DNA from 3 places in the Exiguobacterium sp. s59 genome. Region 3 is predicted to be linked to each of the others. Evidence: a T-box and tRNA genes for the amino acid it is inferred to sense, from the RefSeq annotation. Region 3 holds a T-box; the other regions hold tRNA genes.
What was found. A T-box is a leader RNA that pairs with one kind of tRNA and senses whether it is charged. The one in region 3 lies ahead of argS (arginine--tRNA ligase), so its partner is inferred to be a tRNA-Arg.

Region 1: it encodes a tRNA-Arg, which carries the amino acid that the T-box ahead of argS (arginine--tRNA ligase) is inferred to sense. The anticodon was not compared.
Region 2: it encodes a tRNA-Arg, which carries the amino acid that the T-box ahead of argS (arginine--tRNA ligase) is inferred to sense. The anticodon was not compared.

Annotation. Positions count from the first base shown of each region.
Region 1 is NZ_JACSKG010000001.1:188,587-192,215, reverse strand. Features, by position in the region: gene tig (trigger factor) at 1-997, opposite strand, end outside; gene KNO91_RS01020 (hypothetical protein) at 1,087-1,998, opposite strand; tRNA gene KNO91_RS01015 (tRNA-Arg) at 2,123-2,196, opposite strand; gene KNO91_RS01010 (metallophosphoesterase family protein) at 2,257-2,769, opposite strand; gene KNO91_RS01005 (XTP/dITP diphosphatase) at 2,775-3,365, opposite strand; gene rph (ribonuclease PH) at 3,362-3,629, opposite strand, start outside.
Region 2 is NZ_JACSKG010000003.1:281,783-285,411, reverse strand. Features, by position in the region: gene KNO91_RS07360 (3'-5' exonuclease) at 91-1,986, opposite strand; tRNA gene KNO91_RS07355 (tRNA-Arg) at 2,126-2,198, opposite strand; gene KNO91_RS07350 (RNA polymerase factor sigma-54) at 2,317-3,462, shown strand; gene KNO91_RS07345 (glutaredoxin family protein) at 3,468-3,629, shown strand, end outside.
Region 3 is NZ_JACSKG010000005.1:41,318-44,946, reverse strand. Features, by position in the region: gene KNO91_RS10690 (GGDEF domain-containing protein) at 1-1,329, opposite strand, end outside; T-box leader at 1,484-1,695, shown strand; gene argS (arginine--tRNA ligase) at 1,754-3,436, shown strand; gene KNO91_RS10680 (metallophosphoesterase family protein) at 3,490-3,629, opposite strand, start outside.

The sequences.
Region 1 (3,629 bases), on a different contig from region 3:
TGTTAAGGTCGATTCCTTGTGAAGATACACGTGAACCGAACTCTTGTACCATGCGGTCTACTTCTTGGTCAACGAGAACTTGTGGTACATCGATTGTCGCGTTAGCAGTTGCCTGCTCAACGAGTTGGTCGCGCATTGTACCTTCAGCTTCTTGTTTCTTACCAGCTTCTAAACGCTCACGGATGCTCGCTTTCAACTCGTCGAGTGTTGAAACAGACTCGTCGATGTCTTTTGCGAACTCGTCGTCGAGTTCAGGAACTTGTTTTGTTTTAACTTCGTGAAGTTTGACTTTGAATGTCGCTGGTTTACCCGCTAAGTTTTCAGCGTGGTACTCTTCAGGGAATGTTACTTCAACGTCTTTTTCTTCACCAGCAGTCATGCCGATCATTTGCTCTTCGAATCCTGGGATGAATTGACCAGAACCGATTTCGAGTGTGTAGTTCTCAGCTGTGCCGCCTTCGAACTGCTCACCGTCAGCGAAACCTGCGAAATCAAATACAGCTGTATCGCCGTTTTCGATTGCACCTTCTTTAACAGCGAGTTCTGCGCCTTGCTGTTGAAGTGCTTCAAGTTCTGCTGTTACTTCGTCTTCTGTTACTTCAGTTGAAACAGCTTCGTACTCGAGGCCTTTGTATTCGCCAAGCTCAGCTTCTGGCTCAACCACGAATGTCACTTTGAAAGCGACTGGTTTGCCTTTCTCGAGCGTGCCGTCTACATCGATGTTTTCGAGCGCGATTGGTTCGAAACCAGCTTCTTCAACCGCACCTTGGATTGTGTCGCGGTAGAGAATGTCGAGCGCATCTTGATAGAGTGCTTCTTCTCCATACATTTTGTTGAACATTGGGCGTGGCAATTTCCCTTTACGGAAGCCAGGCACGTTCAAGTCTTTGACGACTGTTTTAAATGCGGCGTCAACTGCTTTATCAAAAGCTTCTGCAGGAGCTTCGTACGTGAGTACGCCTTGGCTACCTGATGTTTTTTCCCATTTTGCTGTCATGCTAAGTCCCTCCAACAATTCGTTTATACCGTACAAAAATGTACAACAATCCGTATTATAGCATAAATCCTCGGTAAGCACACAAGGATTTAGTCTAATAACGCCTGTGTGAAGCGCAGATCCGCCTCTAAAATCGAAGCTGCCAAACCGTCGACTGCCTCGTCATGCAAAATCGCTTGTTTCGCCTGTACAAGTGCCTGTTCCACGTCCGCTTTTTCTGCCGGCACATACGGATAATGCGTATACATATAATTCATCAAGAGTTGCGTTCCGATCTCATCGCCCTCTACCGATTTTTGGAGCGATAGGACGGTTTTCTCCCACGTCTCGATGTGCGATGTCGCCTCCATTTGCGACATCTCATTTGTCGAATCCCCATCTGTCCATTTGATGACCGATAGTTCAACGAACGCCTTTTCTAACACGATCAGTTTGATCAGTTTCGGTCGGTTTGATACGAGTAGCTCATGGAGCACATTGTCGAGCACCGCATCGATATTGAAGTGAACATGTTGCAGCGCTTCGATTTGTTCCCCTGTACTGCCGCGCGTCAACGTCCGCTTCAATTTGGCGATTGCCGCCGGAAACTCGGTCATCTTCAACACTTGGAGCACCTGGAGTGCTTGCGTGTTGACCGTGTCTTTTTTGTCTTGCCATTCGAGATACTGGTTGATCCAGTGCGCCGCTTCAAACGGTTGGTCCCGCATGATGTAATACTGTGCGATTTGTAATCCGCCCGAAGCTGGTTCTTCTGCTTCTGCCATCTGAATGGCGACGAGTTCCTGCAACTTTTCGAGCGTTTCCGGGTCGTCCGGTTTTTCCATCGCACATTGGAAGATTTCCATGAAAATAAACGGGTCACCCGGAATCGCCTGATACCAATCCCATAAAATCGGTTCGATCCGCTGTCGTTCCCCAGAGGCATCCGCCTCTTGAATCATCTTATGCAGACGCGACCAATTCCCGGGGAACGGATACTCCTGATCCTTTTCCTTCTCCATCTTCCCTCACCCTCTCTTCCATTCCCTTTCATCTTCCGTTAGGACGCGATTCCTTGTCAATCGATTTCCTGGAAAATGAAAAAAGAGACGTTCTCCGTAGAGAGCGTCTCTATTTTAATGGAAGCGTCCCAAGAGGGATTCGAACCCCCGACCGACGGCTTAGAAGGCCGTTGCTCTATCCTGCTGAGCTATTGGGACATTGACATGAAAACTATAATAGAAAAATGGTTTCCTGTCAATCGATTTCCCATTCGAAACTCATAGTTTTCCTGAGATGTCTAAATCTTCAACGTGAGAACCGTCTTCTGAGCGATAAAAACGCACCGCCGCTTCCCCGTTTTCTAGGTCAAGAAGCGCATATGTTTTGTCCGCTCGTCCCCGTGGCATACGGATCGAACCTGGGTTGATGTAGACGACTCCGTCTTCGATCAAGGCACCCGCCACGTGCGAGTGGCCGAACAAGACGACGTTCGCACCGACCTCTTCAGCCCGATATCGCAACCGATTCAAATCGAATTTGACGTCGTGATGGTGCCCATGGACGATGAGAATCGTACCTGCATCTGTCGTCTCGATCCGTTCGAGTGGAAGGTCTCCCCCAAAATCACAGTTCCCACGGACCGTCCGATACGGTAATAAATGTTCATCGACTAAAGCGAGTTGAGAGTCGCCGCAATGATAGGCGTCATCAATCTCTGTCTCGTGTCGCTCAAAAATCGTTGTCAATTCCTCGGTCAGACCATGACTATCACTCACTATTAGAAAACGCATAAGCTTCATCCTTTCATGAATGGAATGATTTCTGCCTCCAGTTTTCGTAATGCTTGTCCACGGTGACTGACGACCGCTTTCTCTTCACGTTCTAGTTCGGCTGCCGTCTTGTGGAGCGATGGGACGATAAAGAGTGGATCGTACCCGAAACCGTTCTCGCCTCGTGGTGAGTAACCGATCGTCCCTTCAATCGTTCCACGAACGGTCAACGTTTCCCCGGTCGGTTTCGCCAGACAGAGCGCACAGACGAAACGCGCCGCGCGGTTCGTTTGCCCGTTCAACTTTTCAAGAAGAAGCGCATTGTTCGCCTCATCCGACTTCTCAGGACCGGCGAAGCGGGCCGAATACACCCCAGGGGCCCCGTCGAGTGCATCGACTTCAAGACCTGAGTCGTCCGCGAGTACGGCATGCCCGAAATAGGCAGCCGCTTCCGTCGCTTTCAACGCCGCATTTTCTTCAAATGTCGTCCCCGTCTCATCTGTTTCCGGTGCATCCGGATAGTCGAGCAACGATTTGACCTCGAATCCGAGCGGTGTCAACATCCCTTCCAGTTCTTTCACTTTTCCAGGATTGTGTGTCGCAATGATCAACTTCATAATGTCTCCTCCGAACGTTCTCCGACGTACCACCAAGAAGCACCGAGCGCCTCTTCTGCCGTCTTGAATAATGATTCGATTCCATGTTGCGCGAGCGCGAGCATCTCGTTCATCTCTTGAAGGGTGAACGTCGCCTCTTCTCCTGTACCCTGTACCTCGACGAAACGACCGCTCGCCGTCATGACGACGTTCATATCGACCTCAGCCGCAGCGTCTTCCATGTAGTCCAAGTCTAGGACAAGTTCATCGGTCCGTCCGACAGAG
Region 2 (3,629 bases), on a different contig from region 3:
TACCTGTATAGTCAATGTTGGTCAAACAGAAACCCTTTCTACTGCTTATTCCACGACCCTCGATGTGTAAAACGTCTCAAGACGTGATGGTTACCCATTTAGCTTTGGACGAGCTGGTTTGATTACCCGACTTGATTCAAAATAACGTGTGAAAGTGGATTCACCTGAATAGGATAAGAAGAGATATTCTTTAGCACGCGTCATTCCGATGTAAAGGAGAGAGACTTCACGCTCGAGATCTTCTTCATATTTAAACGGCATATTTTCAACGTTTACGATAAAAACGGCTTGAAAATCAAGACCTTTACTGCTGTCAATTGTACTAATTTTTACGCGTTGATCATCTTTTGAGAAGGTACGTTTCGTCTCGCTACTCTCCGTAATCCAAAAGTGCTCGATTCCATAGTAGTTTAGGGCACGTTGTAACGTGTCGACATAATGCATCGTCGAGAACTTCTGGACGCGATACAGGATCAACATTTCAGAATAGGGGACTTTTTTCTCGTCATGTAATTTTTTTATTTGCCGAGCAACGAGATCTGCCTCTTTGAAGAAATGATCACATTTAATAATGGCTGGTTCAGGACCTCTTCGAAGCGTACTTTGAGGAGCAATGATTTCACCATCTAATTCCTTCGTCACAACTTTATCTTTTAGGGAGGAATTGGATTGATAAAACGACCAGGCGAACGATACGATTTGAGAAGTGTTTCGGTAATTAATATTTAGAATTTTGGACCTTCCTCGGAAATCCAAACCGGTATCCTGTACATAACTACGTTTTCGTTTATAGATAGACTGCGCTCGATCTTCGACGAGTAAAAGCGATTTCGTTTCAGGATTTAAAAGTTCGCTTGCAAGTTCGAGCCATTCGGGTTCGAAGTCTTGTCCCTCATCAATCAAAATCGCATCGTAAGACGGGAAGATGATTTCTCGCTTCCTTAACTTTTCAAGTATCGCCGGTATTCTTCTTTCCGAGATGTGTAAATCATTCTGCAACCAGGCGTGGAAATTTCGAACTTCAATCAAATGGTTCCTCTGTTTCAACTGAGGATCGAAATCGAATAAATCATCCGGTTCTAACATCATCTGTTGTACCATCTGTTCGATAAAACGGGCTAGCGAGATATTGTAACATAGGATTAAAATCTTCCATTCGGGATGTTGTTTAGATAACAGTTTAGCGCGACTCGCCAAAATGAGGGTCTTGCCACTACCTGCAACACCTCGAATTAAACGATTTTGATCACCGAGTTGTTTGGCCAAGTTTTCTTGATGTAGGTCCATCGCCCGGATGTTGTGAAGGGATAGTAAAAGCTGGTCTTGATATGGTGTGACTTTTTTAAATTCGGCGCTGATTCGAACTTCTGGGAAGAGATGATAACGAATCGCATCGATTTCTTCACCAGTCAACGGTTGCCTCAGGCGATAAGGAACCGTGAACATATTCAGAATTTTTTCGATGAGGATTTCTTCTGAGAATTGTGAATCATCCGGGTTGATTTCATCACGCATCAGAGAGAAACAAGGATCAATGACTTGATAGAGTCCATGACGAATACAGTCATCTTGTGTCAATCGTGTAAAAATGACGCCTGATCCATAAGGAAATTTTAATGTCGTTGCATACTTTCCTTCGTGTTGAATCAGGTTTTGATCCTTTTTTAGGACGTCAGTCAGTTTGAACATATTTTCACGGGCTTGTAGAAATGGACTTTTTACTTTCTTTTGAGATCCGTTTGCGGGAGTGATCATCCATTCATCATGGTTCAGTTGGTAGAGAGTAGAACGCGTATAGTCTTTCACTTCTAAAACGATTAACCCTAAATCAGGTCCGATGATGACGAAATCGGGTCTTCGACCGTGTATATTGGGTTCAAAATAAACGATGTAATCGTCTGGAAGGTAGCGTTTCAACGTACGAAACACGAGCCGCTCTCCTGCTGTTGCGGATGAACGAATCGTTTCAGGAACAGTATGAGCCATTAATTGACACCTCGTTTCCAATCCTTTTACTTAAATATACTATATAAAGGATACATAAAAAGGATGGTGGTTTGAAATTGAGGGAGAAAACACAAAAAAAGGACGAAGACCTTAATTAGGCCTTCGTCCTTTTATGTAATACACCCGGAGAGATTCGAACTCCCGACACCTGGCACCGGAAACCAGTGCTCTATCCCCTGAGCTACGGGTGCATGTGTGTGACACGAATTTATTATACATTTGTTTTATTGAAAAAGCAATCCTGTTCATTACGCTTTTTTGAGCGCGAGTGGAGCGGGTTCGTTACAATAGAAGAGAGGGGGGAGAACGATGCAACGGCAAGAACAAAAACAGGTGCAACAGCAACAGATGACACAAGACCTTGTGCAACGGCTGCCGGTACTCGAGGCGGATCGTCTCGCGCTCACGTTTCGTCTCGCACGGCTCGCGCGACATAATCCAAACATTCATGTCGGGAGCGGGGATCTCGGATGGATTGCAGATGCGGCGAGTGCGTTCGAGGAGAAGCTGTTCACGCAGATTCGGGAAGGAAGCGGAAGCGAGACGGAGAAGGAGCTGAGACGACAACTCGTCCTCTTGCTCGATCATCGAGGGTTGTTGCCGGACACGAATGAGGGATTGGCGGAGCGGTTCGGTATCGACATCTCTCAAATCGAACAGGCGAGACAGGCACTCCTATTTCTTGAACCGACGGGGATCGGGGCAAGAACGGAACGGGAGTGTCAGTATCGGCATGCGATCGAGCATGAGGACCCGCGCGTCGTCGATGTATTCGATGCGATTGAGAGTGGAGTGAGCCATCAACAGATGGCAAGCGCGCTCGCGATTTCGGAAGAAGAACTAGCCCGTCTAGAACGGATTGTCGCGACACTCCCGAAGCGTCCTTTATTATATGAAGAAACGGGGCACGTCTATCCGGAAGTCGAAGTGTGTGTGGAGGACGGGGAGCTTGTCACGACGTGGCTCAGTCCTGAACTTGACGAGACGCGTGTCGGGAATGACCGCGAGGCGAAATGGTGGATGACATCCCTTGCGATGCGTAACGAGACGCTTCGAGACATTTGGGCGGTCATCGAGTCGCGTCAGACCGAGTGGCTCAAAGGAGAACTTGTCCTCCATCCGTTGACACGTCGTACCGTCGCGCAACAAATCGGAAAGCACGAATCAACGGTCGGGCGTGCCATACAAGGGAAGTTCGCGAAGACCGAGGGCGGAATCATGGAATGGCGACACTTTTTCGTCCGGTCGACGAATCATGGGCATTCGCCGTTCATGATCAAACGGACGCTCGCGGAACTCATCCAACGAGAGAAGGCACCGCAAAGTGATCAAGCCCTCGCTAAAGAGCTCGCCCGATACGGATATCTCGTGACGCGACGGACCGTGACGAACTATCGGGAAGAACTCGGATTCGGCAATTCACGTGAGCGTGAGCGACAGTTATGGAAAGGATGACGAAAATGAAATTTACATTATATAAACGTGACAATTGTTCACTCTGTGACGAGGCAATCGTCATGCTCGAATGGTTGCAGGAAGATTATCCGATTGAGCTCGAACAAGTCGACATCACGGGAGACGAGGTACTCGAGGCGAAGTACCTCTTCGAGATCCCCGTTCTT
Region 3 (3,629 bases):
CTGATGACCGTACGTATCGTTAATTTTTTTGAAGAAATCAATATCGAGCATGGCGACAGATATCGGATACATCGACATATCCGATATTTGTTGAATGCCGTATTCATAAAACGCACGCGCATTGGCAAGAAGCGTCAAACTGTCTGTCCGGCTCTCGGTATAGAGACGATCCCGCTCGTGACAACGGCTAATCGTTCGATTGAACGATTTCAACAACTTGATGATTTCATGCTGAATGATTTTCGGATATGCGTATACGGGTTCTCCCGTCATGACGATCCATGTACGAATCTCTTCGATTTCCTCCGAACGGACAGAAACAAAGCTATGATAATCGTCATGGAAGGCGTCGGAAAGTGCGGTATCCCATTCAAACCGCATCTCATAGTCGAGAATTTGCTCGATTGGTTGACTCATCTCAAGCAGTGCAAAGACGACCGGTCGATCGATGGGCTGTCGCGTCTTCAAATCGAAGTAGAGCGTGCGGTCGAACAATTTGAACTCGATATAACCTTCGTCGTAATGGTTCAACTGTTCACACTGACTTAAAAAGACTTCGATTGCTTGCGCCTCACTCTGTGACAAAGAGACGGCTTCTTTAGCTTCATCATATTGCTCGATCAAAGATTTGAAGGCGTCTTGCCGTTCTTTTTGAATGAGAAGTCGTTTAATGAAGAACGTCAAGGCAGCGGCGATACTACTGACGACCAGTAAACTCGTCTCCCGGAAGAATGATGCCGCTAAAATGAAGGTCAAACTGACGACGTATGTGTAGAAAGCGATTTTCATAAAATCGCTCAATGCGATGTCGACGCGGAACCACCATTTCACCTGATATTTTTGGAATACCGTGTTTAAGAAGATGGCAAGGAACAGTCCGGCAAGCGGCACGAACGAATCTTGCGAATAAAAGTCGAGACCGGTCTCACCACCAAGGGCGAGATAAACCGCTGCCGGAATGACGATTTCTAAGTACGCCGTAACGGCATTCCAAGGATATGTGAAGCGGAAGCGACGGATGGCGACTTTCGGTTTCAAATTGGCGAATTGAAAGACGAACAACCCGATTTGGTTGACAATGAGTGCTGTTTCAAATCCAAAGAATAAAAATAAGATTAAGACAATACTTTCAGAAAAAGTGAAGTACACACCTTTGACTTCGATCGAGTCGAGTTGAAAAATGATGACCAATAATGAAATTAAAATAAACGACAATGGATCGATCGTCGGGGCGTGTAGGACATCCAATGCAAATAACGAGATGGTGAAGATGAATAAGGCACTCCATATACTCCAACCGAGCACGGACATCTTACGAAAGTGGTTCATGCGTTCCCTCCTAGCATGGGACATTTCGAGATCTAATAGTAAAGATTCGTCACGTTTTCGTGTGAGTCCTGCTTCTCTTCCATGATGCTTGAATTCTAGCATTGAGTATAGAGGGAATATCCTCTATAATGAAATTGCTTTTCAACCGCATAGACGAATGTCGATGAAAAAGAGAGTAACGATGGTTTAGTCAACAAAGCGACCTAGGGATTGGTGAGAGCCTGGGCTGACAAACGTCGCGAAACGCACTTTTGAGATGCTATCCGAAACGAGAGTAGGCATAGCCGGAGGGAACCGTTATCACCATAAAGCGGTCTGCGTCATGCAGGCAAGAAGAGTGGTACCGCGGGAATTCCCGTCTCTTTGCATTTATGCAAAGGGCGTTTTTTTTATGAGTTGTGATACGAAGAAGGAGGACATACAAATGAGTTATGAACGCAAGTACGCAGAAGCGTTATCACGTGTCATCGGAGACGAACTCACGATTGACCAGATTGAAGCATTGATTGAAAAGCCGAAACATGAGGCACACGGTGATCTCGCGTTCCCATGTTTCCAATTGGCGAAAGCCTACCGTAAAGCACCTGTCATGATTGCGACAGATATTGCGAATGACTTGAACGATGAACTGTTCACAAAAGTCGAGGCAGCAGGACCTTACGTCAACGTCTTCTTGAGCCGTGACGTCGTGTCAAAAGAAATCATTAACACGGTACTCGACGAGAAGTCGGATTATGCAACACACGCAGCGCGCAACGAAACGATTGTGACGGACTTCTCGTCACCGAACATTGCGAAGCCGTTCTCGATGGGTCACTTACGTTCGACGGTGATCGGGAATGCGATTAACCAAATCGCACGCAAAAACGGATACGACGTTGTCGGCGTCAACCACCTCGGTGACTGGGGAACACAGTTCGGTAAATTAATGGTCGCCTATAAAAAGTGGGGCGATGAGGAAGCGGTACGTGCTAACCCGATCGCAGAACTCTTGAAGCTATACGTCCATTTCCATGAAGAGGCGAAGACACAGCCAGAACTCGAAGATGAAGGCCGTGCTTGGTTCAAGAAACTTGAAGATGGTGATGCGGAAGCGACAGAGCTTTGGCAATGGTTCCGTGACGAGTCACTCAAGGAGTTCCAAAAAGTATATGACCTTCTCGGTGTGAAATTCGAGAGCTTCAATGGTGAGGCGTTCTACAACGACAAGATGGGACGCGTCGTCGAGATGCTCGAAGCAAAAAACCTTTTAGTCGAAAGTGAAGGCGCGATGGTCGTCTCACTCGAAGAAGAAAACTTGCCACCATGCTTGATTAAAAAGAAAGATGGCGCAACATTGTACGCGACACGTGACTTGGCTGCGGCAATCTATCGCTACGAGACGTACAACTTCGTGCAAGCGAACTATGTCGTCGGTGGCGAACAGGCGCTTCACTTCAAACAACTCTTCTCGGTTCTTCGTAAGCTCGGATACGACTTCGTCGATGGGATGCATCACGTACCATTCGGCTTGATCTTGCAAGAAGGGAAGAAGATGTCGACACGTAAAGGGCGCATCGTTCTTCTTGAAGAAGTGTTGAAAGAAGCCATCGAAAAAGCACAAGCGAACATCGAACAAAAGAACCCAGACCTTGCGAACGCACAAGACGTTGCCCGTATGGTCGGTGTCGGAGCGGTCGTCTTCCACGACTTGAAGAATGAACGGATCAACAACATCGAATTCGATCTCGACAGCATGCTCAAGTTCGAAGGAGAGACAGGACCTTACGTTCAATATACGAATGCCCGTGCGAATTCACTCCTTCGCAAAGGAAACTATGACGGCTCACCGTTCACTGGTGCAGATGATGATTACTCATGGGGTGTCGTCACGATGCTCAACGCGTTCCCACACGTCATCACACGTGCACATGAACGTCGCGAACCATCAATCATCAGCCGTTACGTACTTGATCTCGCACAAGCGTTCAACAAGTATTACGGTCATGTCCGCGTCTTAGAAGAAGATGCAGGCAAACAATCGCGTCTCGCGCTCGTGAAGGCAGTGACGCTCGTATTGACGGAAGGACTCCGTTTACTCGGTGTCGAAGCTCCGGAAGAAATGTAAGCTATAAGACAGACGAAAGGACCTCAAAAATCATTGAGGTCCTTTTCCTATGCTTACACTTTCATCCGCGTCACCGTTCGGGCTTCCGTATCATAGAGACACCATTCCCTGTCGAAGATGACGGCTCCGACATTGATGACATACCGCTTTTTCTTCAAATGGAATGGGATCCCGATTTCCCAGGGCAGAGATC